Regions from separate parts of the Fretibacterium fastidiosum genome, predicted to be linked through region 1. Evidence: riboswitches for the same ligand, from Rfam matches in the RefSeq annotation. Region 1 holds a riboswitch; the other holds the start of a gene.

Region 1 (5,380 bases):
CCTCGCCGAGGGATAGCCCGGTGAAGTCAACGACCTGCTCCAGCGGGACGCCTCGCACCAGCATCCGCCGCGCCGTGGCGGCGATGCCCCTTGCCTCTCCAAGCTTTATGCCTCTCGCCTCTCCAAGCTGAATGCCCTCCGTCCTGCCAAGACGTATGCCCCTGGCCTCCACCTTATCCAAAACGCTCAGCATGGTAACGCTCTCCCCCTCCCTGAATTGATTCTGCGCATCCTCAAATCGATGGTCCCGCGTCAGTGCAGACAACAGCTTCAGCACTCCGTCCACGTGCTCGACAACCCGACGGGAAGGAACGTAATCCCGCTTCCTCCTCATCTGCACAAAGTAGTCCGCCACTATCCTGAAGTCGCTCGTGAAACGCTCCACCTGCTCGTCCGTCAGAAAGGATATCTCGAAGAGATTCACCCTGTGATCACTCACAAACGGCTTCATTTCATCGGGAACCCGGACCCTCTCATAGAGCGACCGAGGCCCCGTCCAGGGCTCTTCGCCAAAGTAAAGGACCAACGTCACCACGGGGTAGAGGCCGCCTTTTTCAGACAGCTGGTTGCGGTAATCCGCCCCCTCGTATCCCAGCACCCGAAGCGGCATGTCCCTGTCGATCCGGGTTTGATTCTCAAAGCCGATCAGCGAGATGACGATCCCTTCCGGAGCCCACAGCTTGGAGACGTCCCGTTCCTGCTCGCGGAGTTTGCCGTCCGCCTTGTACTGGGTGCGCGCCTGCGTATCACGCAGGTCGTCGGGGAGAATCCGCCTCTCTCCGTTGAAGAGCAGCACGTTCACGATGTCCGCAAAAACGTCATTGTAGGACTCAAGGTGCCGTTCCGTGATGTCCTTCTCAGGCATCCCCCGACCTCCTGTCGCCTATGTTGTCTTCATTATAGCAAAGTCGGGCCGTCAGCCCAAAACGCAGCGCCGGAGGCGGTGCTGCGGCATCGTTCGCCTGCACCGGCCCTCCAGGTCCAGTGCAAGCGAGCCGCCCTTCTTGCCCTCGCCAGGTTTCTTGCCGTCATCAGGCTTCTTTCCGTAAAAGGACGTGGCCTTCCCGGTGTTGGACCTGGACACCAAACCATACTGTTTGATGGTGCCCGTGACATTCCATACCGTACAGAACCACCAGAACCACGAATCCGGTTTCACAGCCACGTCGTTCGAGACCCGGACGTTCACCAGACGATCGTTCCCCGATGGCGTCATCTCCGTCGGTGTCAACGTCAATAACGGGTGCGCTTGAAAAAATCAGCCCATTCAAGGCCAAATCGACGATCATCCCCACGCGGCCTGAGGCTTGAATCCCAGCGCTGGCCCTCTGAGGGTCAAGCGGTCCCCGCCCCAATCGTCAACCACGCAGAACCGCGGCGCGACACAATATTTACCCCCGCATCAACATCAACGGTCACCAAAGCACCCTCGATAAACGCCTTGTCGCCGACCGATGGCGGACCATCTTAAGGAAGCCAGTTGTCAGGGGTACTCCACTTTGTGTCGCCTCCAACGCCCTTCCACGTATCAATCTTCGCCAACGCGGTCCCGGCAAGGCTCAGAGCGAAGGCCGCCGCCAGCGCCGCCACGCCTGCGACATTGGCCCTGCGCGCGCCTTTCATTTTTCCTCCCCTCGTGCTAAGATGACGGCACAGGTCAAGGCCGTGCGGCAGCGCGCAAGCGCTCCAAGAGGGAAGGGGGTGCAAGTCCCCCGCAGCTTCCACTACTGTAAGCGACGACGAGAGGACATCAGGCCACTGTCCCGGCAGGACGCCGGAGCGGGAAGGCGTCCTCGAGGAGGAATCGCAAGCCAGGAGACCTGCCCACGCGCCGCAGCAAGAACTCCCGGGACAGGGGAGCGGCGGCTTTTTTCCAGGATCTTTGCGTTCGCGCGCCGAGGGACCCCGTCCGTGGAGGGCGGGGCCTTTTTGTTGTGCGCTTCGCGCTTATTTTTTAAGAAGGGGGGTGACGGTGGAGGGAGGGACCGCGGCGTCTGCGTTTTTCCGTTTGCGTTTATGATCAGCGAATCGAGGAGGAAGTCTTGATGAGAAACAGGTTCTTTGCTTTTGTGCTCTGCGCGGCGGCCGCGCTCCTGCTGGCCCTGTCCCCGGCGGAGGCCGCGCGGACGGCATACCCCGTCACGATCGACAACGGGGACCGGCAGGTGACGTTCGAGAAGGCGCCGGAGCGGGTCGTGACCAACGGCGACGGCAACATCATCGAGCTGATGTTCGCCCTCGACCTGGACGACAGGCTCGCCGGCTACGCGGGCTTCCCGGAGTACGGCGGCCAGGTCGCGCCGGACCACCGGGAGAGGCTCAAGAAGATCCCCGTCGCCGCACCGGGCTACATCACGCTCGAGGTGCTGCTGGGGCAGAAGCCGGACCTCTTCCTGTCCGGCTACCAGTACGGGACGAGCGTTCCGGGCGACACGTCGGCCGGAGCCATCACGCCGGACGAGCTGGAGAAGCACGGCGTCAAGTGCTACAACATCACGGAGTCCCTGATCCGCGTCATGAAGAAGCCGCCGGTGAGCCTCGAGGACACCTACACGGACCTGAGGAACCTGGGCATCATCTTCGACGTGCAGGACCGCGCGGAGCAGTGCATCGCTTCCATGAAGGAGCGCGCCGCAGCCGTGGAGGCGAAGCTGGCAGACGTGGACGCGGCGAAGCCGATCGGCGTCTTCATCTATCAGACGTGGAACGCGCCGGACCAGCCCCCGCGCACGGTGGGCGCCCAGGCCATGCCGAGCGCCCTGATGAAGATGGCGAAGGCCCGCAACGTCTTTGACGACATCGACGACAGCTACGTCAAGGCCACCTGGGAGGACGTCGTGGGGCGCAACCCGGACGTCATCCTGATCCTGGAGTGCGGAAACGCCAACGGCGCGGAGCGAAAGAAGCTCCTGATGGAGGACCCCGTCCTTCAGGGCGTGAAGGCGATCCAGGACGACCGCGTCATCGTCATCAGGGTTGAGGAGACGTATCCGGGCCCGCGGGCCGTCATCGGCCTCGAGGCCATCGCCCGGGCGCTCTACCCCGACCGGTTCTAGCCGCGCCACCCTGCTGGCGGACCTCTCATGAGTCCTCTCTCCCCCTTCAGGAGGACGGGCGTTCCCGCGCTCGTCCTCCTCGCCCTCCTGCTCCTGACGATGACCTTCGGCGTCTCCACCGGTCCGGTGCCCATCCCCTTCGGAAGGGTCTGGGGCATCGTCCTGCATCAGGTCTTCCCCGACTGGCAGGCCATGGCTCAGGACTGGCCGCAGAACGAGGTCAGCATCGTCTGGCAGCTCCGGCTTCCCCGCGTGCTCCTGGGGGCCATCGTCGGGGCCGGGCTGATGATGGCCGGCGCGGCCATCCAGTCGCTGGTGCGCAACTCCCTGGCGGACCCCTACCTGCTCGGCATCTCCTCCGGCGGCTGTGCGGGCGCAGTGGCGGCCCTCCTGCTCCTGGGAAAGGTCCTGGGCAGCAGCTACACCGGCCTGTCCACCGTCTTCCTCATGGCCTTCCTCGGCTCCCTCCTGGCCTTCGGCCTCGTCCTCCTCATCGCCGCGCAGGGGGAAGGGCTCACGCCCATGCGCATGATCCTGTCGGGGCTGGCCGTCAGCTACATGTTCACGGCCCTCACGAACTTCATGGTCTACCTCAACCAGCGGAGCGGGGCCGAGAGCGCGATGTTCTGGATGCTGGGCGGTCTGGGCGGCGCGCGTTGGGACCGGCTTCCGATCCCCCTCGCGGTCACCGCGGCCTGCCTCGTCCTCCTCGTCCTTCAGGGGCGGTCCCTCAACGCGCTGATGCTGGGGGACGAAAGCGCGGCGGCTCTGGGCGTGGACGTCCGGCGCTTCAGACGCTTCCTGTTCGCGCTCACGTCGCTCCTGACGGGAACGCTGGTGGCCGTCAGCGGCTCCATCGGCTTCGTTGGGCTCGTGGTGCCGCACGTCATGCGCATGACCGTCGGCGCGGACCATCGGCGCATCCTGCCCCTGGGCGCGCTGGTCGGCGCCATCTTCCTCATTCTCGCGGACGCCTTCTCCCGCGCGGTTCTGGCGCCCCGTGAGCTCCCCCTCGGCGTCGTGACGGGCTTCGTCGGCGCGCCGTTCTTCATCTGGCTCCTCAGGCGGAGCGGGAGGCAGGGGCGGTCATGAGCGCAACGCTGAAGGTCGAGGCCCTCCGATGGGGCGCGGAGGGCCGCCCCATCGTCCAGGGCGTCTCACTCACGGTGGAGGAGGGCGAGTTCGTGGGCGTCATCGGCCCGAACGGCAGCGGGAAGTCCAGCCTGCTGCGCTGCATCTACCGCGCCAGCCGGCCCCAGGGCGGCACCGTCCTCCTGGACGGCCGCGACCTGTGGCGGATGCCGGTGAAGGAGGCCGCGCGGCACGCTGCCGCCGTGCCGCAGGAGATGCCGACGCAGTTCGAGTTCACCGTCCGCGAGATCGTGGCCATGGGGCGCTATCCCCACAAGGGGCCCTTCAGCGGCGTGGACGCGCGGGACGAGGCGCTCGTCGATCGGGCGCTCGAGTACGTCGGGATGACCCCCTGCGCCGAACGGACGTTTGCATCGCTGTCGGGCGGTGAGAAGCAGCGCGCGCTCATCGCGCGGGCCATCGCCCAGGACGCCGGCCTTCTGCTCCTGGACGAGCCGACGAATCACCTGGACGTCTACTATCAGTTGGAGATCCTGGACCTGATCCGCAGCGCCGGCGTCAGTTGCCTCGTCGTGATGCACGACCTGAACCTGGCCGCGCAGCACTGCGACCGCCTGTACGTCATGCACGACGGGCGCGTCGTCGCCGGCGGAAGGCCGCGGGACGTCCTGACCCCGGAGCTGATCCGCCGCGTGTACCGCGTGGAGGCAGAGGTCACGACCGCGCCGGGCGGCGCGCCCCACGTGCTGTTCCTCCGCGCCCTCAAGCCGCAGAGGACGGCAGAGCTCAAACCAAACCGCGCTTAAAAGCGTGGCTCGCCTTCCAAAAAGGGGAGGTGGCCTAAAGGGTCGGAAGATGCGTTTCGCCTCCCTGCAAGGGGAGGCAATCCACATTAGACGCGATTTGGTATCCGATGTCCTTCCTTCGGTAAATCGGTCAGGCTATCCAGAAAGAGACCCCATAGAGGAGCACCGTCAGGACAGGGAGCCTCAGTTCCGAACGACAAAAACCCTTTTTTTATCAAAAAACAACAAAAATATTTTTATTATTTTGTGGTTTTATCTGATGACATTATGCCTTTTCGGGGCATAGAATGGCATTAAGTTGCACAGTTCTACGTTTTATTTCCTTCGCGGTCGCCCGAAACTCGAGGGAGTGAGCCGAAGTGGTTCGTCTCCCTTCCGGTGGCCTTCTTGTCCGCCTGTATTCGTGCGCTTTTGATCCGTTTATGA
Region 2 (5,380 bases), 590 kb from region 1:
CGCCAGGATGGTGAGCATGATCCCCGCGCCGGGGATCATGGTGATGTGCCACGCATCGCGGATGTACGTTCGGGCGTTGGAGAGCATGGAGCCCCACTCCGGGGTCGGTGGCTGGATGCCCAGCCCAAGGAAGCTCAGCCCCGCGATGGAGAGGATGGCGCCCGCGACCCCCAGGGTGGACTGCACGATCAGCGGGGCAAGCGAGTTGGGGACGATGTAGCGCATGATGATGCGCCCGTTGTCCGCGCCGACGGATCGCGCCGCCTCGATGAACTCCTGCTCCTTGACCGTCAGCACGGAGGCGCGGAGCGTGCGGGCGAACGTCGGGACGTAGGCGATGCTGATGGCGATCAGGACGTTGACCAGCCCCGGACCCAGAGCCGCCACGATGGCCGTCGCCAGGAGCATGGAAGGGATCGCCAGCAGGACGTCCATGGCGCGCATCAGGACGTTGTCCAGCCTCTTGTAGTACCCTGCTACGGCCCCGATGAGCCCTCCCAGGAGCGTCGAAAAGGCGATGCCCGCCATCCCCATGAAGAGGGAGTAGCGTATTCCCCAGAGCATCCTGAGGAACATGTCGCGCCCGAACTCGTCCAGGCCGAAGATGTGCTCCGCGCTGGGGCCCTTCAGCCTCAGGCGAAGGTTCTGCTTGATGACGTGCGCGTTGTAGAACGCCCGGCCGTCGGCAAAATCCCAGAGTATGGTCGCCGCCGCGACGGCGGCCAGCAGGAGCAGGAAGACCAAAGAAAGGATGGCCAGCCGGTTCTTGCGGAACCGGCGCCACGCCTCCTCCCAGAGGGACCTCTGCTCTCGCTGCTCGTTGTCCTGCGAAATCCGATCGTTCATGGCGGCACCTCACGCCTTCTGGTACTGAGATTTGATCCGGGGGTCCACGAAGGCGTAGATGATGTCGACCACCAGGTTGACGACGGAGAACATGACGGCCAGGAAGATGACGGAACCCAGCACCAGCGGCATGTCCTTGGACTTGATGGAGTCCACCATGAGCCTCCCCAGCCCCGGCCACGAGAAGATGGTCTCCGTCAGCATGGCGCCGCCCAAAAGGTGCCCAAATTGAAGCCCCACCGCCGTGACGATGGGGATGAGCGCGTTGCGCATCATGTGCCGCATGGTGACGGCGCCCTCCGAAATGCCCTTGGAGCGCGCGGTACTGATGTAGTCCTGCCGGATCACCTCGAGCATACTGGAGCGCGTCATCCTGACGATCGTCGCCGCACAGCCCGTGCCCAGCGTCAGGGCGGGGAGGACGAGGCTCTTCACGAGGGGAACGAACCCCTCGCCCATCCCCTGCGACGGCAGCCATCCGAGCCCCAGCGAGAAGACGAGGACCACCAGGAGCCCGAACCAGAAGTTGGGCATGGCGACCCCGATGAGCGACAGGACGGTCGTCGTGTAGTCGAGCAGGGTGTACTGGTGCTTCGCCGAGATGATGCCGGTGGGGAGCCCGATGAGGAGCGCCACAAAAATTCCGGCCAGGGCCAGGACGCAGGTCGCGGGGAAGCGCTCCAGCACCATGTCCATGACGTCGATCTTGTTGCGGTAGGAAACTCCCAGGTCCCCGTGCAGGGCGTCCTTCATGTAGATCAGGTAGCGCACGACGATGGGCCGATTGAGGCCGAGCTCCTCCCGCGTCCGCTGCAGGAGCTCCGGCGTCGCGCCGTCGCCCAGGATGATGGCGGCCGGGTCCCCAGGCGTCAGGGCCAGGATGAAAAAGACGATGAACGTGACGCCAATCAGCACGGGGATCATCATCAGGAGCCTACGTAGGATATAGCGCAGCATCAGCTATCAGCCTCACCTTGCAAGGAATACTGAAGTTTTCAAAAAGTGCTCTCCTATTATATCACTTCACAAAAGAACCCTATCACCACAGGTGAGAAAAGACGTGAAACGGACTTAGCGCGCCCCTGGCCTCTGCAACCAAGGCCTTACGAGGTCCTTGAAGATCATTGCCCCGCACCACGGGCTCCGTGAAGCGGTCCCTCTCAGGTTACCCGCTGCGTCCGACGGCAGGGTCTCTGTCCCACAGCCGCATCCAGCCGTGTGAACTCCTCAAGGACGTCCTTGTTAATTTTCCATAAATTAAACATAACAAAATTTAGAAAAAAAGTGTTATCATAAATTATAAACAGAACTCTTGTTCGTCGGGGGAAGTCGGGTGCAACGCCCGCGCGGTCCCGCCGCCGTGAGAGGAGGACAAGCCAGGTTCGGGGAGGGCGCGAAGGCGCGGCTCCATCGAACTATGTCTTGGATCCCAAGCCGGAATACCTGACGTTCAAGCGGACACAAGACGTTTTGCCACGAGCGATGGCGCAGGAGCGTGTCGTCTGTGACGCCCCCGCCCGCGCCCATCGCGAGGCGGGGGTTTTTGCAGCGTTTTATTCTCTGGACGACGTACCCCGGCAACGGGGTTTTGCCGTAATTCTGTAAGTATTGAGGAGGATGATTTTTTCATGAAACGCGGAAACAAAGTAGTGTTGGCGGCTGGTTTGCTCCTTGGGGTCGCCTCGGCGGCCTTTGCGCACGAGCTGGTGATGAAGCCGCAGAAGATGAACGCGGCGAAGGGCGAGACTCTGGCGGTTGAGATCCACTCGGGACACAAGTTCATCGTACCCGAGGAGGTGGAGAGCGTCGAGCGCATCAAGGCGGGAGTCTTCAAGGACGGCAAGCTCCAGGAGGCCGGGCTGAAGCCGAACGAGAAAAACCTGTGCATCGACTTCTCCCTGCCCGTCGAGGATGCCTCTCAGTCCATGGTGATCCTCGCCAACAAGGACGGCGGTGTCTGGTGCGTCACGAATGAGGGCGGCAAGTCCGGCCTTCGCAAGGACCTGGAGGCCCAGGGCCTGAAGGTCACGAAGGCGACCAAGAACGACAAGTTCGTCAAGGTTATCGTCAACGCCTCCAGGGACGACAAGAACTTCGCCGTTCAGACGGGGCAGGCCCTTGAGATCATCCCCGTGACCAACCCTGCGGACGCCAAGGTTGGAGAGTTCTTCGAGGTGAAGATACTGGTCGACGGAAAACCCTACTCAGGGGCGGTGTGGGCGAGCTACGACGGTTTTGCGCCTGAGTACGAGGACACCTATGCCTACTATACCCAGGCGGTCCAGGGCGTGGCCCATATCAAGATCACAGCCCCCGGTCTCTGGGGTGTGCGCGCCATGAAGACGGACCTGCCCGGCAAGGAGGGCGAGTACGACTCCGTTGCTCGCAGGACCTTCCTGCTCTTTGAAGTGAAGTAGCAAAGTCCATCAAAGATGAACGCCTCTTTCAAAAAGACGGCGCTGCTCGGGCTGGCGGTGATCGCCGGCCTGAGCGGCCTTTTAGCGCAGCAGGCGGACGCACACGGCGTGGGCTATTCGGAGTCCACGCTGAAGCCGGTATCGCTCGAATTCTTCTACTCGACGGGAGAGCTTATGAACTACCTTGAGGCCAAGGTCTTCTCCCCTGCCGACGAGAAGATCGCCTACCAGTCAGGACGGACCGACGAGGGGGGGCGTTTCGCCTTCACCCCCAATAAGCCCGGGACGTGGCGGGTCATCGTCAGCGATGAGGACGGGCACAGGGCCGAGGCGACAGTGAACGTGACGGAGGACTTCCTGAAGGCCGGGGCCACAGGAGGCGGTTCGGGCATCGACATTCAGGAGAAGAAGGCCGCCCCTGAGGGACTGGATCTTCTCCTGAGGGCGGGGCTCGGCGTCAGCCTGATCTTCAACATCGCCGCGTTCGTCCTGCTGCTGCGGTGCAGGAAGGCGGTGTAGTCCCATGCATATCAGCGAGGGAATCCTCTCCACTCAGGCCTTGGCCGCCGGATGGGCCGTCGCGGGCGTCGGGACGGCGGTCGGGCTCAAAAAGCTCAACCCCGATAAGATCGTCCGCGTCGCGTTCTCCTCGTCGGTGTTCTTTCTGGCCTCCCTGATCAACGTGCGGCTCGGCCCCAGTTCGACCCACCTCTCCCTTATCGCGCCCATGGGGCTGATCTTGGGGTGGTCGGCCTTTCCCGCCGTGATGGTCGCCCTGATTCTGCAGGCCCTCCTGTTTCAGTTCGGCGGCCTCATCGTTCTGGGGGTGAATACGGTGGATGTCGCCGTTCCTGCGCTCGCCGCCTACTTCCTGTTCGCGGGCCCGATCTGCAGGAGCAGAGGCCCCATCGCCTCCGTACTGGGCTTCATCGCAGGTGCCCTGGCCGTGCTCCTCTGTGCCGTGGGGGTGGAGATCTTCCTGAGGGGGACGGACGCCAATCTATCCGACATCGCCGACACCGTCTTTATCGCCCATATCCCCCTGGCCCTGATTGAGGGGGCGATCACGGCCTTCATGGTGGCCTACATGAAACGTGCGGCCCCGGAGCTCCTGATGGGTGTGGACCACTAGGGCAGGACCGGCATGGAGCTTGAGACGCGCGGCCTTCGGTCCGAGGCCGCACCGACGCGGCTCAGCGTCTTCGATCCACGCGCGCGCGTGCTGTGCGCTCTGGCCATGGCCTGTATCCTGGCCTCCGTTCGGTCGTTTCCGGCCCTGCTCTGCGGTCTCCCGATCCCCATCGCCTTGCTGTTCCTCGACAGTGCGATGATGCTCCGGGAGCTGTTCCACTGGAACGCCGCCGGCCTCTTCATCGCACTGCTCCTGACGCTGACCTATCCCGGCGACCGCTTCTGGGGCGTCTTCTCCACAGCGGGGCTGAGGCTCTCCGGGCTCATCCTCCTGAAGCTCAACCTGATCTCGATCCTGCTGACCCGAATGGTCCTCTCGCTTGGAGTGGAGAAAGTCGATCACGTCCTGACCTGTCTCGGAGTCTCCGAGAAACTCCGGGTCCTCCTGCTGCTCTCCGCGCGCTGTATTTTCATCCTTGCGGAGCGCGTGGAGACGATGGTCCGGGCGGTACACCTCAGGGCTCCTGAGCTGAGGGGGCTCGCGATGTGCCGGACGTTCGCATGTGTGTTGGGGACGACGCTGCTGCACAGCTCCGACCGGGCGGAGCAGATGATGCGGGCTATCCGATGCCGCGGAGGGATGGCGGGCTTCTCTCAGTGCCGTCCGCTGCTCTGGCGCGGCATCGATACTGTGCTGTGCCTTGCGTTCGCGTTGAATATCGGGGTGATCCTGGCTTGTGCTCTGCTCTGGAGGTCTTAGACAGATGAGTTCAGCAAACGGCGTTATGGAAGGCCTGAGGGATATCCCGGTCGGAGGGGTGCGGAAGAGGTATCTCATGGAGGTGCAGGATCTCCGTTACGCCTACCCCGATGGGCATGAGGCCCTGAACGGGGTTTTCTTCGTGCTGCGAGATGGAGAGAAGCTCGCGCTGGTAGGCCCCAACGGATCGGGGAAATCCACATTGATGCTGCATCTGTCCGGATGT

The links. A riboswitch is a leader RNA that binds a small molecule or an ion and turns the genes downstream of it on or off. The one in region 1 is predicted to bind cobalamin.
Region 2: linked by a shared signal. The riboswitch ahead of ACK28C_RS03180 (DUF4198 domain-containing protein) and the one ahead of ACK28C_RS05510 (ABC transporter substrate-binding protein) in region 1 are both predicted to bind cobalamin.

Annotation. Positions count from the first base shown of each region.
Region 1 covers NZ_OZ209244.1:1,287,345-1,292,724, reverse strand. The annotation lists gene ACK28C_RS05520 (Rpn family recombination-promoting nuclease/putative transposase) at 1-865, opposite strand, end outside; gene ACK28C_RS05515 (hypothetical protein) at 917-1,237, opposite strand; cobalamin riboswitch at 1,670-1,825, shown strand; gene ACK28C_RS05510 (ABC transporter substrate-binding protein) at 2,046-3,056, shown strand; gene ACK28C_RS05505 (iron ABC transporter permease) at 3,084-4,148, shown strand; gene ACK28C_RS05500 (ABC transporter ATP-binding protein) at 4,145-4,954, shown strand.
Region 2 covers NZ_OZ209244.1:693,489-698,868, forward strand. The annotation lists gene ACK28C_RS03170 (ABC transporter permease) at 1-846, opposite strand, end outside; gene ACK28C_RS03175 (ABC transporter permease) at 856-1,803, opposite strand; cobalamin riboswitch at 2,115-2,312, shown strand; gene ACK28C_RS03180 (DUF4198 domain-containing protein) at 2,475-3,263, shown strand; gene ACK28C_RS03185 (hypothetical protein) at 3,279-3,782, shown strand; gene cbiM (cobalt transporter CbiM) at 3,787-4,395, shown strand; gene ACK28C_RS03195 (energy-coupling factor transporter transmembrane component T family protein) at 4,408-5,154, shown strand; gene ACK28C_RS03200 (energy-coupling factor ABC transporter ATP-binding protein) at 5,159-5,380, shown strand, end outside.